DNA from 4 places in the Streptomyces sp. NPDC004752 genome. Region 1 is predicted to be linked to each of the others. Evidence: riboswitches for the same ligand, from Rfam matches in the RefSeq annotation. Region 1 holds a riboswitch; each other region holds the start of a gene.
What was found. A riboswitch is a leader RNA that binds a small molecule or an ion and turns the genes downstream of it on or off. The one in region 1 is predicted to bind S-adenosylmethionine.

Region 1 (3,338 bases):
GCGCGCTCGCATCCGGGGAGACGCATGTCCACGTTCAGCACGCCGCTCGCCGCCCTCCCGCGCGTCCAGCGGCCCGCCCCCTTCCGGGGCAGGATCGGCCGGGACGCGCGCAGCGGCCACTACGCCGTGCCCCGCCGCTACCGGCTCCACCTCACGACCGCCTGCCGCGACGGCCTGCGGATCGCCGTGGGCCACAGCCTCCTCGCCCTCCACGACATCTGTCCGGTCACCTTCCTCACCGCCGTCCCCGACTGTCCCGGCGGCGGCCACTCGGCGCTGCGCCCGCTGTACGAGGCGAGCGCGCACCGCTACACCGGACCGGCGCTCGCGCCGGTGCTCAGCGACGACTGGTCGGGGCGCATCGTCAGCACTCACGCCCCTGACATCCTGCGCGACCTCGACCGTTGCTTCGGCGACGGGCGCGACCGGCTCTACCCGTGCGGCGCCGAGGCCGAGATCGAGGAAGTCGAGCGGCGGTGCGCGCAGGGCATCGAGGAGGCCGCGCAGCGCGCGGGCCGGGTCGGCGCGGACGCGGCCGAGCGGGCCGCGGCGCTCGACGTCCTGCTCGGCACGCTGGCCGGACTGGAACGACGGCTCGCCGGGCGGGAGTTCCTTGTCGGCGACGGACTCACCGCCGCCGACGTGGAGTTGTGGGTCGCCCTGGTGCAACTCGACACCGTGCACCGCCACCACCTCGACGCCGCCGCCGTGCACCGCGTGGCCGATCACCCGGCGCTGTGGGCGCACGCCCGGCGGCTGGCAGCCCGGCCCGCCTTCGGCGCCCACCTCGACCTGGACGGCATCGCCCGCCGGCACCACGCCCGCTGCGCGGGTCTGGAGGCGGCCGGCTCGGCCGTCCAGATCCTGGACTGGGCGCGGCACACGGCCGGCGCCCCCGGATCCCGGCGCGGCTGAACAGGGCCGACACCGGTCCATTCGCCGGTCCATTCCGCGGACGGGCGTTGACATCCGTCCGCCCAACTGCCTTACTTACCGCTCAGCACGGTCATGAGTGTCAGCGACAAGCCCTGGCTCGCTGTCCGGCAACCCTCGCACCGCGGTGGGGTGCCCCAGGTGACGACCGGACCGGATGACGTTTTTCGGTAAGCGCGAGGGCCCACAGGGGCCGGAAATGCGAGTGACGGACATGTACGCAGCCGACCGGACGGCCATCGGCCGCTCCCGAAGCTGCGTACATCCGTACGCGGGCCTGCTCGTCGCCGACCGGGCCGTCGACCTGCTCCGCGTGAGCAGCGCGCTGTGTACCGCTTCGGGCCCTGCCCGTCGCCGGGGCTGACGCCACTTCCAGCCCCCGCGTTCCCGCCGCACACCGATCGAGCGGTGTGCCGCTGCCCGTTCCGTCCTCGCATCCCGTGCTTTCCCGCGTGCCGCGCCGTGCCATAGCGCCGTCGGCGTAGCCACGCGGGTCCCGCCGCGGGCCCGGGGGCGCCCGACCACGCCGGAGCCCTGCCATGACAGAACTCCCGGGCGGCGCCGTGTCCGTCACCGCGCCGCCGAAAGCCGACACACCGTCAAAACCCCTGTCAGCCCAGCGAGTTGTGCCGCTGCGCCGTCCCGGCCGGTGGATCGTCACCGCCGTCGTGCTGGTGGTCGTGGCGCAGATCGCGCACGGACTGGCCACCAACCCCTTCTACCAGTGGGACCGTTTCCGCTACTGGTTCCTGCGCCCCACCGTGCTCGACGGCCTCCTCATCACCCTCGAAGTGACCGCGCTCAGTGCCGTGTTGGGTCTGCTCGGCGGCATCCTGCTGGCCCTCGGCCGGCTGTCCGGAAGCCCCGTGCTGCGCGCCGTCAGCTGGACGTACACCTGGCTGTTCCGGTCCGTGCCGCTCATCGTCGTACTGATCTTCCTCTACAACTTCTCGGCCCTGTACCGGACGGTGAGCCTCGGCCTCCCCTTCGGCCCCGCCTTCGTCACCTTCGACGAGTCGAGGCTGGCCACCGACATGGCGGTCGCGGTGGTCGGCCTCAGCCTCAACGAGGCGGCGTACGCGTCGGAGGTGGTCCGCGGCGGCATCCTCTCCGTCGATCAGGGCCAGCACGAGGCCGCCGCCGCGCTCGGCCTGCCGAAGGGCTACCAGTTCACCCGGATCGTCTTCCCGCAGGCGCTCAGGTCCATCACGCCGAACTACGTCAACCAGCTCATCGGCCTGATCAAGGGCACGTCCCTGGTGTTCTACGTGTCGCTGATCGACCTGTTCGGCGCGGTGCAGACCATGGGCAGCACCTATCCCGGTGACATCGTGCCGCTGCTGCTGGTCGCCACCGTCTGGTACCTGATCCTCACCAGCGCCGTGTCCGTCGTCCAGTTCTACGTCGAGCGGTACTTCGCCCGGGGCGCCACCCGCACCCTGCCGCCCACACCCTTGCAGCGGGCCCGCTCCGGCCTCGCCGAACTACGTGCCCGACTGCGCCGGGAGGCCACCGTATGACCGCCGCCACGCCCGCCGACCAGGCCCCCGTCGCCCTGGAGGTGCACAACGTGCACAAGTGGTACGGCGCCCACCGCGTCCTCGACGGCATCGACCTGACCGTGCGCCCCGGCGAGGTCACCGTCGTCATCGGCCCGTCCGGTTCCGGGAAGTCCACGCTGCTGCGGGTGATCAACCACCTGGAGAAGCCCGAGATCGGACACGTCAGCGTCGGCGGCGAACCGATCGGGGTCAGACGGAGCGGGACGCGGCTCAAGGAGTTGAGCGAGCGGGCCATCCTGGCCCAGCGCAGCCGGATCGGCTTCGTCTTCCAGAACTTCAACCTGTTTCCGCACCTGACCGTGCTCGACAACGTCGCCGCGGCCCCCGTGGCCACCGGACGGCTCACCCGGCCCGCGGCCCAGGAACTCGCCCGCGACCTGCTCGCCCGGGTCGGGCTCGGCGACCGCGCGGGCGCCTATCCGCGGCAGTTGTCCGGCGGCCAGCAGCAGCGCGTCGCGATCGCCCGCGCCCTCGCGCTGCGCCCCGGCATCATCCTGTTCGACGAACCGACCTCGGCGCTCGACCCGGAACTGGTCGGCGAGGTGCTCTCCGTCATCAGGGACCTCGCGACCAGCGGCACCACGCTCGTCATCGTCACCCACGAGATCGGATTCGCCCGCGAGGTCGCCGACCGGATCGTCTTCGTCGACGGCGGACGGATCGTCGAACAGGGTCCGCCCGCCGAGGTGCTCGACCATCCCCGGCACGAGCGGACCAGGGACTTCCTGAGCAAGGTCCTGTGACCGCCCGCCCGTTCCCCGGCACCACACCCCATTCCCGCCCGCACCCGGCTTCCGCACACCCACTCACACCTGCTCACACCCACTCACGCCCCCTCACCCC
Region 2 (3,338 bases), on a different contig from region 1:
CATCGCCGGGAGGTGTACGTCGCCAGCCCCGCCAGGCCGCCGCCGAGGACCACCGCGAGCAGCAGTGCCGCGCCGGTCAGCTGGAGGGTCTGCGGCAGCGCGTCGGCCAGCGTCGAGGTGACCGGCCGGCCGGTGGCGACCGAGTCGCCGAAGTCTCCGCGCACCGCCCGGCCGAGGTAGTCGGCGTACTGCACCAGCACCGGCTTGTCGAAGCCGTACTCGTGCCGCAGCGCGGCCAGCCGGGCCGGGTCGACGTCCCCCGAGTCCATCCCGGCACTGGCCATCGCGGTGACCGGGTCACCGGGCAACCAGTTCAGTACCAGGAACGACACCGTGTACGCCGCCCACAGCACCCCGACCGCCTGTGCCAGTCGCTTGATCACATAGCGGCGCATGCGCTAGCCGATCGAGGTGTCGTGCAACTGGATGCGGCTGCCCGAGTCGAAGTCGAGGCTGTGCACCTTCTTCGACACGGCCAGCTGGGTCTGGAGTTCCACCACTGGCACGTTGTACGCGTTCTGCACGATCAGTTGCTGCGCCTCGTCCACCAGCTGCTCGCGCTTGGCGGTGTCCGTGGTCGCGGCCTGGCCGGACAGTGCCCTGTCCAGGGAAGTGGCGGGCAGGCGGTAGAAGTTGGCCAGCTGGGTGGAGAAGGAGGTACGCAGGATGTCCGGGTCGGAGCGGGTCACGTTGCTCCACACCAGGTCGAAGTCACCGCCCTGGAGCGTGGTGGCGAACTGACTGACCTGACCCTGCTTGAGCACCACGTCGATCCCGACGGCCTTCAGCTGCTGCTGGACCAGCTCCAGTGCGGGCTGGTTGGTGGCGGCGTTGGGGAACCAGCTGATGGTCAGGCTCAGCTTCTTGCCGTCCTTGGCGCGTATGCCGTCACTGCTGGCTTTCCAACCGGCCGCTTCCAGCAGGGACTTCGCCTTGGCCGCGTCGAAGGCGAGGTCCGAGGAGAGGTCGGTGTAGTCGGGCGTGGTGTGCGCCAGGACGCTGGTCGCCGGCTGGGTGCCGGTCGGGAACACGGTGTCGGCGATCTGCTTGCGGTCGATGGCCGCCAGGATCGCCTGACGCACCTTCACGTCCTTCAGCAGCGGCCGCGAGTTGTTGACGCCGAGCCCGAAGACCACACCGGGGTTGGCCCGGCGCAGCAGGGTGACCTGACCGCCCCCGAGCGCCGCCTCGTTGGCCTTGCCGACGCTGCTGATCGCGTCCACCTGCCCGGACTGGAGGCTGCCGGCCCGCACCCCCGCCTCGGGGACGACCTTGAAGACCAGCTTGTCCAAGTATGCCTCGCCCTTCTTGGACCACAGCGAGGAGCCCCAGTCGTAGCCGGTGCGCTTGGCCAGAGTGATCGACTGGTTCTGGACGTACTGCTTGAGCACGAACGGCCCCGACCCGATCACACCGTCGCTGCACTTCTGCTGCGGGGTCTTCTTCACGCTCGCCGACGACTCGATGCCCAGCGAGTGGGTCGAAGTCGCCTGGAAGAACTGGGCGTTGGGCTCCTTGAAGGTCACCTTGACGGTGAGCGGGTTTACCGCGGTGGTGCTCTTGACGCCGCTGAGATAGCCCTGGGCGAGGACCCCGAGGGCGCCGAGCTTCGGCACCGCGTCGAAGTTGTCCTTGACCACCTGCGCGGTCAGCTGGGAGCCGTCGCTGAAGGTGACGCCCGAGCGCAGATGGAAGGTGAACTCCGTGGCGTCGGCGTTGATGTCCCAACTCTTGGCGAGCCACGGCACGATCTTGCCGGTCCTGGGGTCCTGGTCGGTCAGGGAGTCCACGGTCTGGCGCACCGAGTAGATGCTCTCGTTGCTGCCGACCTGCTGTGGATCCGCGCAGCCGACGTCGGAACTCACCGCGAAGGTCAGGGTGCCACCGGACTTCGGCCGGCTGCTTCCGCTATCGGAGTCGTCGCCCGAACCGCAGGCGGTCAGCAGAACACTGGTGGTCAGCAGGGCGGCGAGGGGCGCCCAGCGGGGGGCTCTGAAAGCCGGAAGTGCGTTCACGGAGGGTTCTCCTACTCGTGTCACCAGGCATGGAGGCGCCGTACAAGGCACAACCGTGCATGGGTGTGCGGCCCTGGCCGGTACAAGACCGGTGGCGGGGAAGCGCTGTGCAGACAGGGACCAGGGCGGAGCGGGGGTCAGCCGCAGGCGGCTGCGGTGACGGCCGGTGCGTGCCGGACTACGACCGGCGGCGGAAGGGGCCGTCAGGCCTGACAGAGGCAGCTGGTCGAGCGCTTGAGGTCGATGTGGCGCCGACGCGAGAGCCGGGAGAACACGGTGGCGTCGGCGAAGCGGGCGCTGAGGTCACCACCGTGCCGCATGCCGGTCCTCCACATTTCCGGCCCCGGTCACGGGGCCACGCGCTTGCGGGGATCGTCGGTGATCCCGCCGGGCTTTCACCTGGAGCACCCCACCGCGCGGGAGGGTTGCCGGTCAGCGAGCCAGGGCTTGACGCTGGCACTCAATGCCGTTCGTGATCGTACGGAGGGCTCTTGTCGTACGTCAATGCCGGAAATCGACGCCCTGCTGGGGCAGTCGGACCGGCACCGGGTCCGGCTCAGGAACCGCCGCGCTCGCGGGGGATCTTCTGGCCGGCCTCGATCGCCACCGGCAGCCGGTTCTCGGCCGGGGGCAGCGGGCAGGTGGCCAGGTCCGTGTAGGCGCATGGCAGGTTCGCGGCGCGGTTGAAGTCCAGGACGACCGTACCGTCGGCGGCGGGCGGCTCCAGGGGCAGGGCCCGGTTGGCGGCGTAGGTGGTGACCCCGGAGGTCGCGTCGGTGAAGAGCACCATCAGCCGGTCCGCGCCAGGGCCGGGGAACGCGGTCAGCGACAGCGGGCGCCCGTCCAGCTCGAACTCGACCCTGCCGGGAGCGTCGTACACATGCTCAAGGCCCTCGACGGCGGCGCCCACGGTGGTCGGCCGTGGCGTGTCGAAGGGGATGTAGCGGCCCGTCACGGCCCAGCGCGGGTCGGGGGCGTACGCGGGTGTTCCGGTGAAGGCCGTACGCAGCGGCGCGTCCGGGTGCCGGGGGCGCACGATGTCGTTGCCGCCGCGCTTGGCGACCTCGATGACGGCGTCTCCCCAGACCGCGTCGACGCCGCCGCGTTCGGGAAGCACGCCGAAGTGGTGTTCCCCGTGCACCGGCGTTCCGTCGACGACCAGTTCCTCGCCGTCGTCGAGGTCTACGACGACCCCGTCTGGGCCGGTGCGCCACGCACCGGGCGCGTCGGGGAAGCGCTGGGGCCGGTCGTCGAGCCAGTGCAGGCCGGTGATCGCCAGGAACCCGTGCGGGCTGGCGAGCCGGGCCTCCTGGGCGCGGTACC
Region 3 (3,338 bases), on a different contig from region 1:
CGCCCGTGACACGGCGTGGGCCATGGACCGCATCATGTCCGGCGAGGCGGCGGATGCCCAGATCGCCGGCTTCCTGGTGGCCCTGCGGGCCAAGGGGGAGACGGTCGAGGAGATCACCGGTCTGGTCGAGGCGATGTACCAGCATGCCAAGCCGCTGCACATCCCCGGGCCGGCCGTCGACATCGTCGGCACGGGCGGCGACCGGGCCAAGACGGTCAACATCTCGACGATGTCCGCCATCGTGCTCGCGGGCACCGGCGCCAAGGTCGTCAAGCACGGCAACCGGGCGTCCTCCTCGGCCAGCGGATCCTCCGATGTGCTCGAACAGCTCGGCATCAATCTGGATCTGACGCCCGAACGCGTGGCGCGGGTGGTCGAGGAGGCCGGGATCACCTTCTGCTTCGCGGCCGCCTTCCACCCCTCGATGCGGTTCGTCGGCGCGGTCCGGCGCGACCTGGGGATCCCGACCTCGTTCAACCTGCTCGGCCCGCTGACCAACCCGGCCCGGGTCACCGCCTCGGCGATCGGCTGCTTCGACACCCGGATGGCGGGGCTCATCGCCGGGGTGCTGGCCGAGCGCGGCTCGTCCGCGCTGGTGTTCCGCGGGGACGACGGCCTGGACGAGCTGACGATCACCGCCACCTCCCGGGTGTGGAGGGTGCGCGACGGCAAGATCACCGAGGAGGTCTTCGACCCGCGCGAGGTCGGCCTCGACCTGGTGCCCGTGGCGGCGCTGCGCGGCGCCGACCCCGCCTACAACGCCGGGGTGGCCCGGCGGCTGCTGGACGGCGAGACGGGCCCGGTGCGGGACGCCGTCCTGCTGAACTCGGCGGCGGCACTGGTGGCCCTGGAACCGGGGGACGGGCCGTTGGTGGAGCGGATCCGGGCCGGCATGGCCAAGGCAGCCGAGTCGATCGACTCGGGCGCGGCCCGGCGGACGCTCGAACGGTGGGCCGCCGCCACCCACGCCTGAACCCTCGTACGGCGCTGTGCCTCAAGGCGTGGTCCAGGATGCGGACCACGCCTTGCGCACAGAAGATCGTGTGGCAGGATGTCTCCAGGTCATGAGCGACAGTCATTCGGCCCCGGCCGACTGTCCGGCAACCCTCCGTCCGTGGCGGGGTGCCCCGGGTGAAGACCAGGCCGTAGGCAGCGAGGTCTGCGGCAAGCGCGGACCCCTCGCACTCTGCTGAGTGATGCAGCCCAGGGGTCCTGGTCGTCGAGGGAGCCTCTCGTGAGCAAGCGAATGCGATAGGGCCGCAGAGCCCCGCCTCCGCGTACCCCTTTCACCCCTTCCCACGCCGAGCCCTGCCCGACGCAGCTGTGCTCGCGTGGTGAATTCCGCCTGCATTCACGGGAGTTGTGCCATGTCCGTCTCCACCGCTGCCTCCGCCCAGTCGCTCTGCGCCCCGCTGCCCGTCCTCGGCCGCGATGTCACCGTGCCGCTCGTCACCGGCGGCGAGGTCACCTATGCCGCCCTCGACTACGCGGCCAGCGCCCCCGCCCTCCAGCGCGTCTGGGACGACGTGGCCGCCTACGCCCCCTACTACGGCAGCGTGCACCGCGGCGCCGGCTACCTCTCGCAGCTGTCCACCGACCTGTTCGAGAACGCCCGCGCGACCGTCGCCGAGTTCCTGGACTGCCGCCCCGACGACCAGTTGATCTTCACCCGCTCCACCACCGACTCGCTCAACCTGCTGGCGTCCGCGCTCCCCGCCGACTGCCAGGTCTTCGTCTTCGAGACCGAGCATCACGCCTCGCTGCTGCCCTGGAAGGACGCCCAGGTCAGCTACCTCGACGCCCCGCGCACCCCGGCGCAGGCCGTCGCGACCCTTCAGGCGGCACTGGCCGACCGTTCCCCCAGCGCTCGGCTTCGCTCGACCGGCTCGGGCCCCGACAGCCCGGCCCTGGTCTGCGTCACCGGTGCCTCCAACGTCACCGGCGAGCTGTGGCCGGTGCGTGAGCTGGCCGCCGTCGCCCATGCGCACGGCGCCCGGATCGTCCTGGACGCCGCCCAGCTCGCCCCGCACCACCCGGTGTCGGTGCGGGATCTCGACGTCGACTGGGTCGCCTTCTCCGGACACAAGCTGTACGCCCCGTTCGGTGCCGGTGTGCTGGCCGGACGCGCCGACTGGCTGCGCGCGGCCGAGCCGTATCTCGCGGGCGGCGGGGCGAGCCGTACGGTCACCCGGCGGGCGGACGGGGGCGTGGCCGTGGAGTGGCACGAGACGGCTGCCCGCCATGAGGCCGGCTCGCCGAACGTGATCGGCGCCTACGCCGTCGCCTCGGCCTGCAAGGCCCTCACGGAAGCCGGTTTCGACACCCTGGTCGCCCGCGAGCGGCACCTGATCGACACGGTTCGCGCGGGGCTCGCCGAGGTCCCCGAGGTCCGGGTCCTCTCCCTGTTCGGCGACGCCGCGCCGCGGGTCGGCGTGCTCTCCTTCGTGGTCGAGGGCTGGAACAGCTCCCACTTCGCGGCCGCGCTCTCCGCCGAGTACGGCATCGGCGTCCGCGACGGGCTCTTCTGCGCCCACCCTCTCGTCCGCACTCTTCTGGGCAGCGACCCGCAGTCCCAGGGGGAGTGCGGTGCGCCGGAGGCCGCGCCCGGCGAGAAGTCCCTCAACGCGATCCGCGTCAGCTTCGGCGCGGGTACGCCCGACGAACACGTCGACCGGTTCGTGAACGCCGTCAAGCAGCTGATCCGGGACGGCGCGAAGTGGCAGTACCACACGGAGAACGGCCGCTGCGTCCCCGCAGCCTGACCCAACACCCAAGCGCCCCCGCCGGGGAACGAACCCGCACGACATACCAGCACGTAGAAGCCCCCGGAGGGGTGCGCGGGGAACGGCGCGCCCAGCCACGATGGCGCGGGAGCCAACGGCTGGCAGACGCCCCCGGAGGGGCGCGGGGAACTGCGCGATCAGCCACGACGGCGCCGCAGCCGATCGACGGCACATCGCGGCTTTCCCAGCGGAGCGCTTAGCGCCTAGTTGTCCAGGCCGATGGCGAAGGCCGCTTCCAGGTCATGCTGCGAGTACGTACGGAAGGCCACGTGGGTGTCCGTGGCCTCCACGCCCTGGATCTTGCTGATGCGGCCGGGGATGACCTCGGCGAGGTCCTCGTGCCGGCCGACCCGGACCATGGCGATCAGATCGTAGGTGCCGGTGACCGAGAAGACCTCGCTGACGCTGTCCAGCGCCGCGATCTGCTCGGCGATCTCGGGGATCCGGTCCACGCTGGTCTTGATGAGCACGATCGCGGTGATCACGGCTGTTTCTCTCCCTCGGGAGCCGGAGCTGGGGCGGCCTTCACTCTAGCCCGACGCCCGAACCGCACCC
Region 4 (3,338 bases), on a different contig from region 1:
GGGTGCCGGACGGGTGTACGCGCCCCCGGGCCGGGCGGCGTGGGGCATGGCGAAGGGCCCGCACCCCGAAAGCTGCGGGCCCTTCGCGTGAAGTACGTTCAGGCGGTGACGCGAACCATATCGGCCTGCGGGCCCTTCTGACCCTGCGAGATCTCGAACTCGACCCGCTGGCCCTCTTCCAGGGTGCGGTAGCCGTCCATCTGAATCGCGCTGTAGTGGACGAAGACGTCCGCACCACCGTCGACCGCGATGAAGCCGTACCCCTTCTCCGCGTTGAACCACTTGACGGTGCCCTGAGCCATGCCTAACTCCCCTATTACTGGCCCTTGCACAGATCCACACTTCGTGGACCCGGGTCAGACCTCACCCTCCACGGTGGGGGGCGTGCGCCGGAACGCGTCGACCGCGGCTGAATGTATCTGTCCAACTGCCGTCTGCAACAGGTCAATCGGACGAGAAATCTGGACGCGCCCGGTCGGGAATTTATTGAGAATTCATCAGAATTCAGGGCAAGTCGGGCTCCATAAAAGGAGCAAAAGCCGCGAAGAAAGCGGGGAGTTTGGCGACTTCTTGGCGGGTGCACGGAGTGAATCCGGGGCCTGCGCCCCGGGAGGCCGGGAACGCGTTCCCCAACTCTACCGCGCTCAACCCCACTGAATGACCCCCTCCGTTTCTCTCACGGAGGGGGCCATCGGATGAACAGTCGGTAATGGGAGTTATCGAAGGTAAGGGAGCGTCAGCCGCCGGCCACGGCCGGGATGATGGACACGCCCGCGCCGTCCGGCGTCGCGGTCTGAAGGCCCTGCTCGAAGCGGACGTCGTCGTCGTTGACGTACACGTTGACGAAGCGGCGCAGCTTGCCCTGGTCGTCCAGGACGCGCGCGGCGATGCCGGTGTGGTTCTTCTCCAGGTCGGCGATGACCTCTTCGAGGGTGGCGCCCTCGGCGCTCACCTCGGCCCGGCCGCCCGTGTAGGTACGCAGAATGGTGGGGATGCGAACGGTCACGCTCATGCGAGGCCAGCCTCTCGGAAGGAGTCCAGGTTGGGGCGGATGGTGGCGGTCAGGCCGGTGCCGGCCACCGCGTCGAGGGTCTTGAGGCCGTCGCCGGTGTTGAGGACGACCGTGGTGAGCGCGGGGTCGAGGACACCGTCCTCGATCAGCTTCTTCGTCACACCCACGGTGACGCCGCCGGCCGTCTCCGCGAAGATGCCCTCGGTCCGCGCCAGCAGCTTGATCGCCTCGACCACCTGCTCGTCCGTCACGTCCTCCACGGCGCCGCCGGTGCGGCGGGCGATGTCGAGCACATAAGGGCCGTCGGCCGGGTTGCCGATCGCCAGGGACTTGGCGATGGTGTTCGGCTTCTGCGGGCGGACCACGTCCTGACCGGCCTTGAACGCGGTGGACACCGGCGAGCAGCCCTCGGCCTGCGCGCCGAAGATCTTGTACGGCCGGTCCTCGACGAGGCCCAGCGCGATCAGCTCCCGCAGTCCCTTGTCGACCTTGGTGAGCTGGGAGCCGGAGGCGATCGGGACGACGATCTGGTCGGGCAGCCGCCAGCCGAGCTGCTCGCAGATCTCGTACGCCAGGGTCTTGGAGCCCTCCGCGTAGTACGGCCGCAGATTGACGTTGACGAAGCCCCAGCCCTCGCCGGCCGGATCGCCGATCAGCTCGGAGCAGAAGCGGTTCACGTCGTCGTAGTTGCCCTCGATGCCGACGAGATCACCGCCGTAGATCGCGGCCATGACGACCTTGCCCTGCTCCAGGTCGTGCGGGATGAACACACAGGAGCGCAGTCCGGCGCGGGCCGCCGCGGCGCCGACGGCCCCGGCGAGGTTGCCGGTCGAGGAGCAGGACAGGGTCGTGAAGCCGAAGGCGCGCGCCGCCTCCAGCGCCTGGGCGACCACCCGGTCCTTGAAGGAGTGCGTCGGGTTGCCGGAGTCGTCCTTCACATACAGGCCGCCGGTGACGCCCAGCTCGCGGGCCAGGTTGTCGGCCTGCACCAGCTTGGTCCAGCCCGGGTTCAGATTGGGCTTTGCGGCCACGTCCGCGGGGACCGGCAGCAGCGGCGCATAGCGCCAGATGTTCGCGGGACCCGCCTCGATCGTCCGACGCAGCTCCTCGGTGTCGTACGCCGAGAAGTCGTAGGCGATCTCCAGCGGGCCGAAACACTCCTCGCAGGCGAACACCGGTCCGAGTGGCACCCGGTGGCCGCACTCGCGGCAGCTCAAGGCCGCGGCGGGACCGAGGTTCGCGGACTGGTTCGTGGTGCTTGCAACGGTCTGCACAGCCATGTGAGGCGAGGCCCTTTCTCCTCATCTTCCTCACGACGCATCTCGCCGTGAGACGGATTTGGCACCTTCCCTAGCCGGGAGCCTCGCGGAAACGATCGACTGGTGCAGCGATCCTTACGAGTACCGACTGGAGGGTTGCCGGGGCTTCATCGGGCCGTGTCCCTCTGCCCCTCTGGATGAGCTGTATGCGGTTGTGAACGCCGAATGGCCCCGACATGCGATGGCCATCCGCGTTGTTCAAGACTGTAACCGAAGGCCAGGACAGTTGAGATAGTCGTCCGAACCGCGAGATGGATCACACCCGCGCCCGGTGTGATCACGACAGTGAGGAGCAGCCGACCGTGCTGGAAGAAGTCGAGCGCTGGCTGGCCACCCGCTCCTGGTCGGTGACCGACCGCCCGCTGCACACCATCCTCGCCGCGAAACAGCGCACGGGCCAGTCGGTCTCCGTCGTGCTGCCCGCGCTCAACGAGGAGGAGACGGTCGGCGACATCGTCGCGGTCATCCGGCACGACCTCATGCGCCAGGCGCCGCTGGTCGACGAGATCGTCGTCGTCGACTCGGGGTCCGCCGACCGCACCGCCGAGGTGGCCGCCGCGGCGGGCGCCCGGGTGGAGCACCGCGACGCCATCCTGCCGCGGCTGCCCGCCGCACCCGGCAAGGGCGAGGTCCTGTGGCGCTCGCTGCTGGTCACCGGCGGGGACATCGTCTGCTTCGTCGACGCGGACCTGCGGGAGTTCTCCACCGACTTCGTCACCGGGATCGTGGGCCCACTGCTCACCGACCCGGACATCGACCTGGTCAAAGCCATGTACGACCGGCCGCTGGCCGGCGCGGCCGGCCAGGGCGGCCGGGTCACCGAGCTGATGGCCCGCCCGCTGCTCAATATGCACTGGCCGCGGCTGGCCGGTTTTGTGCAGCCGCTCGGCGGCGAGTACGCGGCCCGCCGCTCGCTGCTGGAGCAGCTGCCGTTCCCTGTCGGATACGGCGTCGAACTGGGCATGCTGATCGACGCCCTGCACCTGGTGGGCCTGGACGCCCTCGCC

Region 2: another riboswitch for S-adenosylmethionine. It lies ahead of ACWEKM_RS14235 (putative leader peptide); the one in region 1 lies ahead of ACWEKM_RS20240 (amino acid ABC transporter permease).
Region 3: another riboswitch for S-adenosylmethionine. It lies ahead of ACWEKM_RS23020 (aminotransferase class V-fold PLP-dependent enzyme); the one in region 1 lies ahead of ACWEKM_RS20240 (amino acid ABC transporter permease).
Region 4: another riboswitch for S-adenosylmethionine. It lies ahead of thrC (threonine synthase); the one in region 1 lies ahead of ACWEKM_RS20240 (amino acid ABC transporter permease).

What each region holds. Positions count from the first base shown of each region.
Region 1 covers NZ_JBSGBN010000045.1:46,632-49,969, forward strand. The annotation lists gene ACWEKM_RS20235 (glutathione S-transferase C-terminal domain-containing protein) at 25-915, shown strand; SAM riboswitch class IV at 1,005-1,116, shown strand; gene ACWEKM_RS20240 (amino acid ABC transporter permease) at 1,473-2,453, shown strand; gene ACWEKM_RS20245 (amino acid ABC transporter ATP-binding protein) at 2,450-3,238, shown strand.
Region 2 covers NZ_JBSGBN010000027.1:65,367-68,704, forward strand. The annotation lists gene ACWEKM_RS14225 (ABC transporter permease) at 1-395, opposite strand, end outside; gene ACWEKM_RS14230 (ABC transporter substrate-binding protein) at 399-2,015, opposite strand; gene ACWEKM_RS14235 (putative leader peptide) at 2,219-2,335, opposite strand; SAM riboswitch class IV at 2,370-2,483, opposite strand; gene ACWEKM_RS14240 (DUF1684 domain-containing protein) at 2,572-3,338, opposite strand, start outside.
Region 3 covers NZ_JBSGBN010000055.1:15,183-18,520, forward strand. The annotation lists gene trpD (anthranilate phosphoribosyltransferase) at 1-973, shown strand, start outside; SAM riboswitch class IV at 1,061-1,177, shown strand; gene ACWEKM_RS23020 (aminotransferase class V-fold PLP-dependent enzyme) at 1,368-2,762, shown strand; gene ACWEKM_RS23025 (Lrp/AsnC family transcriptional regulator) at 2,987-3,268, opposite strand; gene ACWEKM_RS23030 (rhomboid family intramembrane serine protease) at 3,265-3,338, opposite strand, start outside.
Region 4 covers NZ_JBSGBN010000002.1:72,422-75,759, forward strand. The annotation lists gene ACWEKM_RS01340 (cold-shock protein) at 99-302, opposite strand; gene ACWEKM_RS01345 (MoaD/ThiS family protein) at 737-1,012, opposite strand; gene thrC (threonine synthase) at 1,009-2,292, opposite strand; SAM riboswitch class I at 2,311-2,475, opposite strand; gene ACWEKM_RS01355 (glucosyl-3-phosphoglycerate synthase) at 2,634-3,338, shown strand, end outside.